DNA from 2 places in the Ruegeria sp. CDSC081 genome. Region 2 is predicted to be linked to the other one. Evidence: riboswitches for the same ligand, from Rfam matches in the RefSeq annotation. Region 2 holds a riboswitch; the other holds the start of a gene.
The links. A riboswitch is a leader RNA that binds a small molecule or an ion and turns the genes downstream of it on or off. The one in region 2 is predicted to bind cobalamin.
Positions count from the first base shown of each region.

Region 1: linked by a shared signal. The riboswitch ahead of AC2FH9_RS14700 (hypothetical protein) and the one ahead of AC2FH9_RS07990 (CbtB domain-containing protein) in region 2 are both predicted to bind cobalamin.

Region 1 covers NZ_JBXWNS010000007.1:136,789-141,169, forward strand. The annotation lists gene AC2FH9_RS14690 (DNA polymerase III subunit gamma/tau) at 1-1,029, opposite strand, end outside; gene AC2FH9_RS14695 (protein-tyrosine phosphatase family protein) at 1,186-1,686, shown strand; gene AC2FH9_RS14700 (hypothetical protein) at 1,688-2,092, opposite strand; cobalamin riboswitch at 2,176-2,395, opposite strand; gene AC2FH9_RS14705 (alpha/beta hydrolase family protein) at 2,535-3,392, shown strand; gene rsgA (ribosome small subunit-dependent GTPase A) at 3,417-4,381, opposite strand, start outside.
Region 2 covers NZ_JBXWNS010000004.1:53,946-58,326, reverse strand. The annotation lists gene AC2FH9_RS08005 (cobyrinic acid a,c-diamide synthase CobB) at 1-492, shown strand, start outside; gene cobA (uroporphyrinogen-III C-methyltransferase) at 489-1,217, shown strand; gene cobF (precorrin-6A synthase (deacetylating)) at 1,210-1,953, shown strand; cobalamin riboswitch at 1,997-2,205, shown strand; gene AC2FH9_RS07990 (CbtB domain-containing protein) at 2,243-2,413, shown strand; gene AC2FH9_RS07985 (CbtA family protein) at 2,418-3,116, shown strand; gene AC2FH9_RS07980 (hypothetical protein) at 3,183-3,677, shown strand; gene AC2FH9_RS07975 (DUF1636 family protein) at 3,674-4,087, opposite strand; gene AC2FH9_RS07970 (DUF302 domain-containing protein) at 4,156-4,381, shown strand, end outside.

The DNA.
Region 1 (4,381 bases), on a different contig from region 2:
CTGCCACATCCGGGTCAAAACGCGCATTGGCAGGGCCTCGGCCATTTGCTGACCACGAGCACGTTCATCAGGGGAAACCGTCGGGTCCTCGGCTGCGTCTGGCGTGATCTTCACAACCGAAACCCAGTGCGTGATTTCGGCCAGATCGCGCAGCACGGATAGCGGATCGGCCCCTTCGGCATATTGCCCGCCCAATTCAGTCAGCGCGTTTGCTGCATCCCCTCGCAGGATCATTTCCATCAAGTCCAATACCCGGCCCCGGTCGGCCAGACCCAGCATCGCGCGCACCTGATCGGCGCTGGTTTCACCGGCCCCATGGCTGATTGCCTGATCCAGCAGCGAAGTTGCGTCGCGCGCCGACCCTTCGGCCGCGCGGGTGATCAGCGCCAGGGCATCATCCGCGATCTGTGCCTTCTCAGCCGCTGCGATCTTATTGAGCAGGCCAATCATGTCCTCGGGTTCGATCCGGCGCAGGTCAAATCGTTGGCACCGCGACAGAACAGTCACCGGGACTTTGCGGATTTCGGTCGTGGCAAAGATGAACTTCACATGCGCAGGAGGTTCTTCCAACGTCTTGAGCAGCGCGTTGAACGCGCTGGTCGAAAGCATGTGAACCTCGTCGATGATGTAGATCTTATAGCGCGCACTGGCGGCGCGGTATCGGACCGAGTCGATGATTTCGCGGATATCATTCACGCCGGTTCGGCTGGCGGCGTCCATTTCCATCACGTCGACATGGCGACCTTCCATGATGGCGACGCAATGTTCGCACTGGCCGCAAGGCTCGGTCGTGGGCTTGCCTTGCCCATCAGGACCGATGCAGTTCATGCCCTTGGCGATGATCCGTGCCGTGGTCGTCTTACCGGTGCCGCGGATGCCAGTCATGATGAAGGCTTGTGCAATCCGGTCGGCCTCGAACGCGTTTTTCAGCGTGCGCACCATTGCGTTCTGACCGACGAGGTCAGCAAAAGTTTCCGGGCGGTATTTCCGCGCGAGAACCTGATAGGCGGGGCTGGGCGTGTCGGTCATGTCTGCTCTGTTGGATTCGTGTCAGGTTTGCAGCGTAGAGACCCCCGCCGTCCGCGTCCACCGCGCGCGAAAAGGAATTTCGTTTTGGCAAGTTGCATCAGAGCCGGTAAATCATGAGGGGCTTTAGCCCCATGTGGTGATGCAGGTAAAGGAGCTGTGTTGGAGAGTTTTGCAATTCACCCTCTTGGATTGGGCAAAGGGCAGATCGCTCTGTGCCCACTGCCGGGTGTCACGGGCGATTATGCTGGGGATTTCGCAGTAATCCGGGATTGGGCGCCGGACCTGGTCATCTCGATGACGACCTCGGATGAGTTCCAGCACTCCGGCGCGCGTTCAATCGAGGAGGACCTGCAGCGCGAACGGATTGCCTGGGTCCACCTTCCGGTCTCCGATTTCGGCGCCCCCACGCCTGAGGTTGAGGCGCTTTGGCCGCAAGCCAGCGCCGCCGCCCAACATGTCCTTGCCAGTGGCGGCAAGGTGCTGGTGCATTGCCGCGGTGGGTGCGGACGCTCGGGGATGGTTGTGATGCGGCTAATGGTGGAATGCGGCGAAGCGCCTGGCCAAGCGCTTCGGCGGTTGCGTGCGGTGCGGCCCTGCGCGGTGGAAACCGACGCGCAAAAGGACTGGGCGGGGTTGCCGGCCCGAACCCTTCCCTGAATCAGGCAGACACTTGATACGGAATACTGTCGCTGCGCGGCGGCAGGGTCGATACGTCGAGCATCGCACAGGGTGGTTCTGACAGAAAACCAGCGGATTTCTGGATGAACTCCGGCTCGAACATCATGTCGCCATAGGCGTCCAGCTTTTCTGTCGGCGTGTCCGTGCTGGTGCCGCAATAGACCCTGATCTGTTCTGACTGGGCCCGAAAGCGGGCCGTGCAGCCTTCGGTGCAATGGGTCAGATCGCTGGTGCCTTCGACCTCGAATGTTTTGGATGTCGCAGGCCTTGCCGTCGCCATCGCCTCGGCCATGGCGCGTGCCATTCGGGCAAGGGCGGGGCAGGGTTTCCCGGTCCTCTGACAGATGGTTGCGGTGAATTCGTGTGTTTTTGTCTTCCAGATCATAATGCGCCCTCCGCGCGCAGGACGAAGGGTGAGGATCAGGTGTGACAGCGCGCTGACGACCTGCCCGGACACCCCGCCCGAGTTTCGGTTTCGATACGATGGCAGGTCTCCTGACTTGCGGGTCGTCGCTTTGCCGACCTTCCCAGCCCTGGGGCCAGTGGTATTTCGGCATTGCTCACCGCTTACAGTTGCGGGGGCAGTCGCGGAGTTGGCCCTTTCCGGCATCGCCGGGGCAGACCGCACCGTGTTCCCTTTTCATCCCGCCCCAATTCCGGGGCAAGAACCATCACCACATCGCTAGCGGCTATGCAGACCCCGAGTCAAGCCACCTGTTGGGGTGCAAACCGGACGTTTGGTCATCTTGATGAAATCTTGACTCTGGTGGCCGAAATCGGGCCGATTGTTGAGTGAACCGAGTAGTTCAGAATTTGTCGGAAGCGCCATGCTTGATACCACGCCCTGCGTCCAGACTAAGGACTTTGATTTTGCCTCAGGCTCTGCCAGCCTGTCGGCGCGGCTGTATCTGCCTGAAACCGAGCCGAAGGTCGCCGTGGTGATTCACAGCGCAACTGCAGTGCCGCGCGACTATTACCAGCATTTTGCCCGTTGGCTGGCCGCCGAACAGGGTATTGCCTGTTTGACCTATGACTACAGCGATTTCGGGCATTCGCTGCGCGACAAACTCAAAACCTCCGAGGTGACCATGGCGGATTGGGCCTTGGTCGACATGCCCGCCGCACGGGCTGAGATGCGCAGGCGGTTCCCGGAGGCTTTGCAGTGGAGCATCGGTCATTCCCTTGGCGGCTTGCTGGGGCCGGTGCAGCCGGATATTGATCAGATCGACCGGATGATCTGTGTATGTTCGGGGCTGGTTACTCTGTCCGACCATCCCTGGCCCTATCGCGGGCTGGCGTGGTTGTTCTGGCACGGCCACGGGCGTCTGGCAGTGAATGCACTGGGGTATCTGCCGGGCAAAGCTGTGGGGATCGGTGCCGATTTGCCGGGCCCGGTCTATTGGCAATGGCGCAGCTGGTGCACGGCGCCGCAGAATTATGTGCCGCAGATCGGTGACGCTCTGCCCGAAGCGAGATGGGCGCAATCGAATACACCGGTGGACCTGTTCGCCTTCGAGGACGACCAGATGGTGCCGCCAGACGCAGTCTGGCGGCTTGCCGATCTGTATGGGCCGAAGGCGCGGCGACATCTGTTGTCTCCGAATGAATTCGGAGCGCCTGAGATCGGTCATATTGGCGCTTTTGCCCGCAGAAACCGGGCGGTTTGGCCCCGGTTGATTGCCTGAAAACGAGGCGCCTTTTTGTCACGCTTAGTGTCTGCTGCGGGACTTTTTGTCGTGCATGACGGATCGCACCATTTTGCCAAAGGCTTTGTCACGTGCCCGTGACTGCGCGAGGGTCTCGGAATTCCTCTGATCTTCGCGCCGAAGCTTGTGCCAGCGCGCCAACCGGTCGGGCTCAATCACGCCATTGGCAATCGCCTCCTGCACAGCACAACCGGGTTCGGCCTGGTGCTGGCAATCTGAGAACCGGCACGTTGCAGCCAATTCCAGAAGGTCGGAGAAAACCTCATCCACGCCGTCTTGGGCATCCATCAAACGCAGGGCGCGCATTCCTGGCGTATCAATCAGCCACCCCCCGTTTCGCATCGGGTGAAGCGCACGATGGGTCGTGGTGTGGCGACCCCGTGCGTCATCCTCGCGGATCCCCGCCGTTGTCCCGGCCTGACCAGTCATGGCGTTCGCCAATGTGGTTTTGCCGACACCGGATGAGCCGACCAAAGCAGCAGTTTGCCCGGCAGGGCACCAGGACAGGATCGGATCAATCTCTGACGCCTCCAGCGCGTTGACGGTTAGAACGGTCAGAAACCGAGCCAGCGAACTGGCCTGACTGGCATAGCTCTCTGGGTCAGGGCAGCTGTCGGCCTTGGTCAGGACAACAACCGGATAGCATCCGGCCTGATGCGCCAGTGCCAGATAACGTTCAAGCCGGGCCAGATTGAAATCGGCATTGCAGGAACTGACGATATACAGCACGTCCACATTCGCCGCGATCAGCTGAACCTGCGCACCGGTGCCTGCGGCCCGGCGTTGCAAGAGGCTTTTGCGCTCCAAAAGATGCCGAATGCGGTTTTGATCATCCGCAAGGACCCAATCGCCAACCGCAAATTCGCCGGTTGATCGGTCAGGGGTCAGATCAGATGTGCCGCCAAGCGCATTCAGGCCGATCAGGCGATCACGATGGACGGCGTTGATGCGATGCGGTGTGCAGGTAG
Region 2 (4,381 bases):
CCGTTTTCACCGCTGGCGAATGAAGCCCCTGCCCCGGATGCCGATCTGGTCTGGCTGCCGGGTGGGTATCCCGAGTTGCACGCAGCCACATTGGCCGCCGCCAACACCTTCCAGACTGGGCTGCGCAAACATGCCGAGACAAGACCTGTGCATGGCGAATGCGGGGGCTACATGGCGCTGGGTCAGGCGTTGATCGACAAAGAGGGTGCCCGGCACGAAATGGCGGGCCTTCTGGGCCTTGTGACCTCCTATGAAAAGCGCAAGTTCAACCTGGGTTATCGCAAGGCGGAATTATTGGCCCCAATGGCCGGATTTGCCGAAGGCACAGCGCTACGCGGGCATGAGTTCCACTATTCCTCGATCATCGAACAGCCTGACGCCCCGCTGGCGCGCGTGTTCGACGCCGAAGGCGCGGAAGGCCCGCAAACCGGATCGGTGCGAAACAATGTCACCGGGACATTCTTTCATCTGATCGCCGAGGCCTCGGCATGAGTGGTTTTGTGTCCTTCATCGGTTCAGGCCCCGGCGACCCGGAATTGCTGACACTGAAGGCGGTAGACAGGATGCAGAAAGCCGATGCGGTGCTGTTTGATGACCTCAGCAGCGGCCCGATCCTGAGCCACGCGCGCGAGGATGCTGATCTGGTTGGTGTCGGCAAACGCGCCGGGCGCCCCTCGCCCAAGCAGGATCACGTCAGCCGCTTGTTGGTCGAATATGCACAAACCGGTCAGCATGTTGTGCGGTTGAAATCCGGTGATGGCGGCATGTTCGGCCGGCTTGAAGAAGAACTGGTGGCCCTGCAAGAGGCCGGGATCGACTATGAAATCATCCCCGGCATCCCCTCGGCGGTAGCGGCGGCGGCAGCGGCGGGCATTCCGCTGACCCGGCGACTGACCGCGCGGCGCGTGCAATTCGTCACCGGCCACGATGTCAGTGGCAAACTGCCCGAAGATCTGAACCTGGCAGCACTGGCTGATCCACAGGCTACGACCGTCGTGTTTATGGGCAAGCGCACCTTTCCCCTTTTGGTTGGCGCCCTGCATTCGCACGGCCTGCCGCTGGACACGCCTGCATTGATGGCCGAATCCGTCTCGACCCCCGAACAAAAACTGCAACGCTCGACCATCGGTGCTTTGTCGCAGCAGTTGGAAACCGAGATCGGCACCGCCCCGGCCCTGATCCTGTATGGACCTCTGGCAGAGTTCGAAAATGATTGACCTGACGCTGATCGGTATTGGCACCGGCAACCCGGATCATGTGACATTTCAAGGGGCGCAGGCGATCCGTTCGGCGGACCTGATCCTGATCCCCCGCAAGGGCGAAAACAAGGCCGATCTGGCAGGGCTGCGCGAGCAGATCATCGCTCAGGTCGCGGATACCCCTCCGCAAATCGCGTATTTCGACATTCCCAAACGCTGTGCCGATGATGGCTATTTACGCGGAGTGGACGAATGGCACGACGCGATTGCATTGCGCTGGCAGGAGGCCATCGCAGCCCACCCGAAGGCCCGCCATGTGGCGCTGCTGATCTGGGGGGATCCGTCGCTGTATGACAGTTCGCTGCGAATCGCGGCACGTTTGACCCCTCAGCCAGAAACACGGGTGATTCCCGGCATCACAGCGCTGCAAGCGCTGACGGCGGCCCATGCGATTCCGATCAACGAACTGGGCGCGCCCTATATCGTAACAACTGGTCGTCGCATCCGGGACGAAGGATGGCCGGAAACCGCAGAAAACGTGGCGGTGATGCTGGATGGCGAATGTTCCTTCCAAAACCTGAACATGGAAGAATTGGACATTTGGTGGGGCTCATATGTCGGCATGAAAGAGGAAATCCTGATCAAAGGCCCTTTGGCCGAGGTTGCGCAGCAGATTCTAGACCGCCGCGCCCATGCCCGTGCCGACCATGGTTGGATCATGGATATTTATTTGCTGAAAAAGCGCATAATCTGACACAATACGTCGCAAATGATGATTGCACCGCCACAGCTATAGCGGCTAAATGGGGGTGTCTGGTCCTGCCGGAGAAATCCGGATGCTAAGAGGGAATTTGGTGCGACTGCCTCGGTGGTCAACTCCAAAGCCGCCCCCGCGACTGTAAGCGGAGAGCCCCTGTTCAACCAGCCACTCCCGGTTCTCCGGGGGGAAGGCGAACAGAGGCATCGACCCGCAAGCCAGGAGACCTGCCAGGCGCAAAAACGAAACACCGGCCGTCGGGTGCGGCGGCAGAGGAGAATACAAAATGGCAACACAAACGAAAACAGCATCCGCCGCGCGTACAGGCTTTGTTCCGGTCATGTTTGCAGTGGTTCTGGGTCTGGGCCTCATCACGCTGACCGGTCACGTTCAGGCAGCGGCCCTGCATGATGCAGCGCATGACGTGCGTCACGCGACCGGCTTCCCCTGCCACTAAGACCGTGTTCAGTCGTATATTGACCAGCGCGTTGTTCGCTGGTGCTGCAGCGGGGCTGATTGCCGCCTTGCTGCAGTTGGTATTTGTGCAACCAGTATTGTTGCATGCCGAGCTTTATGAATCCGGAGAGCTGGTGCATTTCGGGGGCGAGACCGTATCGGCTCATCCCGAGCTGCCGCGCATGTTCTCTGAACTGACGCGTGATGCGCTGAGTGTCATCTTTACCATGCTGACCTATACCGGCTATGCGTTGGTGATGGTTGCGCTGATGTCGGTAGCCGAAGGTCAAGGACATCAGATTGATGGCCGGACCGGCGTCCTTTGGGGGTTGGCCGGATTTATCGCCTTCCACCTTGCACCAGGTTTCACCCTGGCGCCTGAAGTGCCGGGTGTCGCAGCAGCCGATGTCTATGCACGTCAGGTCTGGTGGTTCGCAACGGTTGCAGCAGCCCTTGTCGCCATGTGGTTGATCGCCTTTGGAGGTAACCTGATCAGCTATGTGATCGCTGCGGTACTTCTGTTGGTGCCACATCTTATCGGTGCACCCGAGCCCGATGTTTTCACCGGCCCTGTGCCGACTGAAATTGGCGCATTGTTCGCCGCACGAGCTTTTGGAATCGGTCTGGTTGCATGGGTTCTGGTTGGCGCGTTCGCTGGCTATTTCTGGCAGAAAGAAGCGCAACCTTCCGAAGCAACGGCCTGATCGCACTTCGATTGAACGCGCCGGGTGTAAACTTGGCGCGTTTCCCTATGTTTTCAAGGAAATACAATGACCCGTTCACTTGCTCTATTCGTGATCGGTCTGGTCTTTGGCGGCGGTGCAGGATTTGTAATTGCTGCTGCAAATGGCGTCACATTTGATGGCCACGACCATTCTGATCCGTCTATTCACGGAGCCTCACACACTGAGACCATGGCCCACGATCATTCCACGGCCCTGAACCTACCGGCAGGCACAGATGCACCTACACTGGACATCGCTCTGACACAGGATCCTATGTCTGGCTGGAACCTGCATGTCATGCCAAAAAACTTTACCTTCGCACCGCAGAACGCATCGACCGCAGACATGGCGGGCGAAGGGCACGCGCATGTTTACATCAACGGAGAAAAGCTCGCCCGGCTTTACGGCAGTTGGATGCACATTGATCAGTTGCCCAAAGGCGAGGTCGAGGTTTCGGTTTCGCTGAATTCCAACAGCCATAGCCCGCTTTCGGTCGATAACGTGCCGGTTCGTGCTGCGGTTACGGTTCAGGTCGATTAAAGCGCCGGAATACGCGCACGCAAACACATCCGAAGCCGCCCGCAGGGTCGGGCGTCTTCAATCCAGCCCTGCGGGCTGTTCAGGTAAGTACGGCAAGTTTCAGCGATATCCGCAGCATCCGCCGCCACATCGACTCCCGAAAACACATAAGATGCGCGCCCCTGCGCCTGTATAGCTAGGGCCGTGGGTTCCGCGCAGCCGCTGAAACAGGCGTGTTCGCTCACTTCGACCTGATCCGTCAATCCGGCCCTTTTCAGTGCGTCCTGCACAGCCTGCACCTCGGCCGCCCGATCGCGTGCGGTGCCACAGGTTTTGCAGATCATCAGGCGCATCCGATCCAGACCTTTCCCTTCGTCCTGCGCCCGTTTCTGCGGCTTTAAGCGGCGCGGCGCAATCCCGAATGCGCACAAGATTGTGAGTGCGACGTCCCCGCATTTCTGGCAGGATTCCTGCAGACACCTTAAAAGGAGGCCTCTGGATGAAACTGCTTTGGACTGTCTTCGCCCTGCTGGCTCTGCCCGCCTGGGCCGACGAACCGCTCTCGGGATGGGCCGTGTATCCAACAGGCAAAAGCTATGATGAATTGGTCTTGGACACCAAATCGGCGGTTAAGGCAAACGGTCTGATCGTGGTCACGCAGGCCGGCCCCACCAAAGCCGCCGCCGCGCGCGGGATCACAATCCCAGGCAATCTGGTGATCGGCG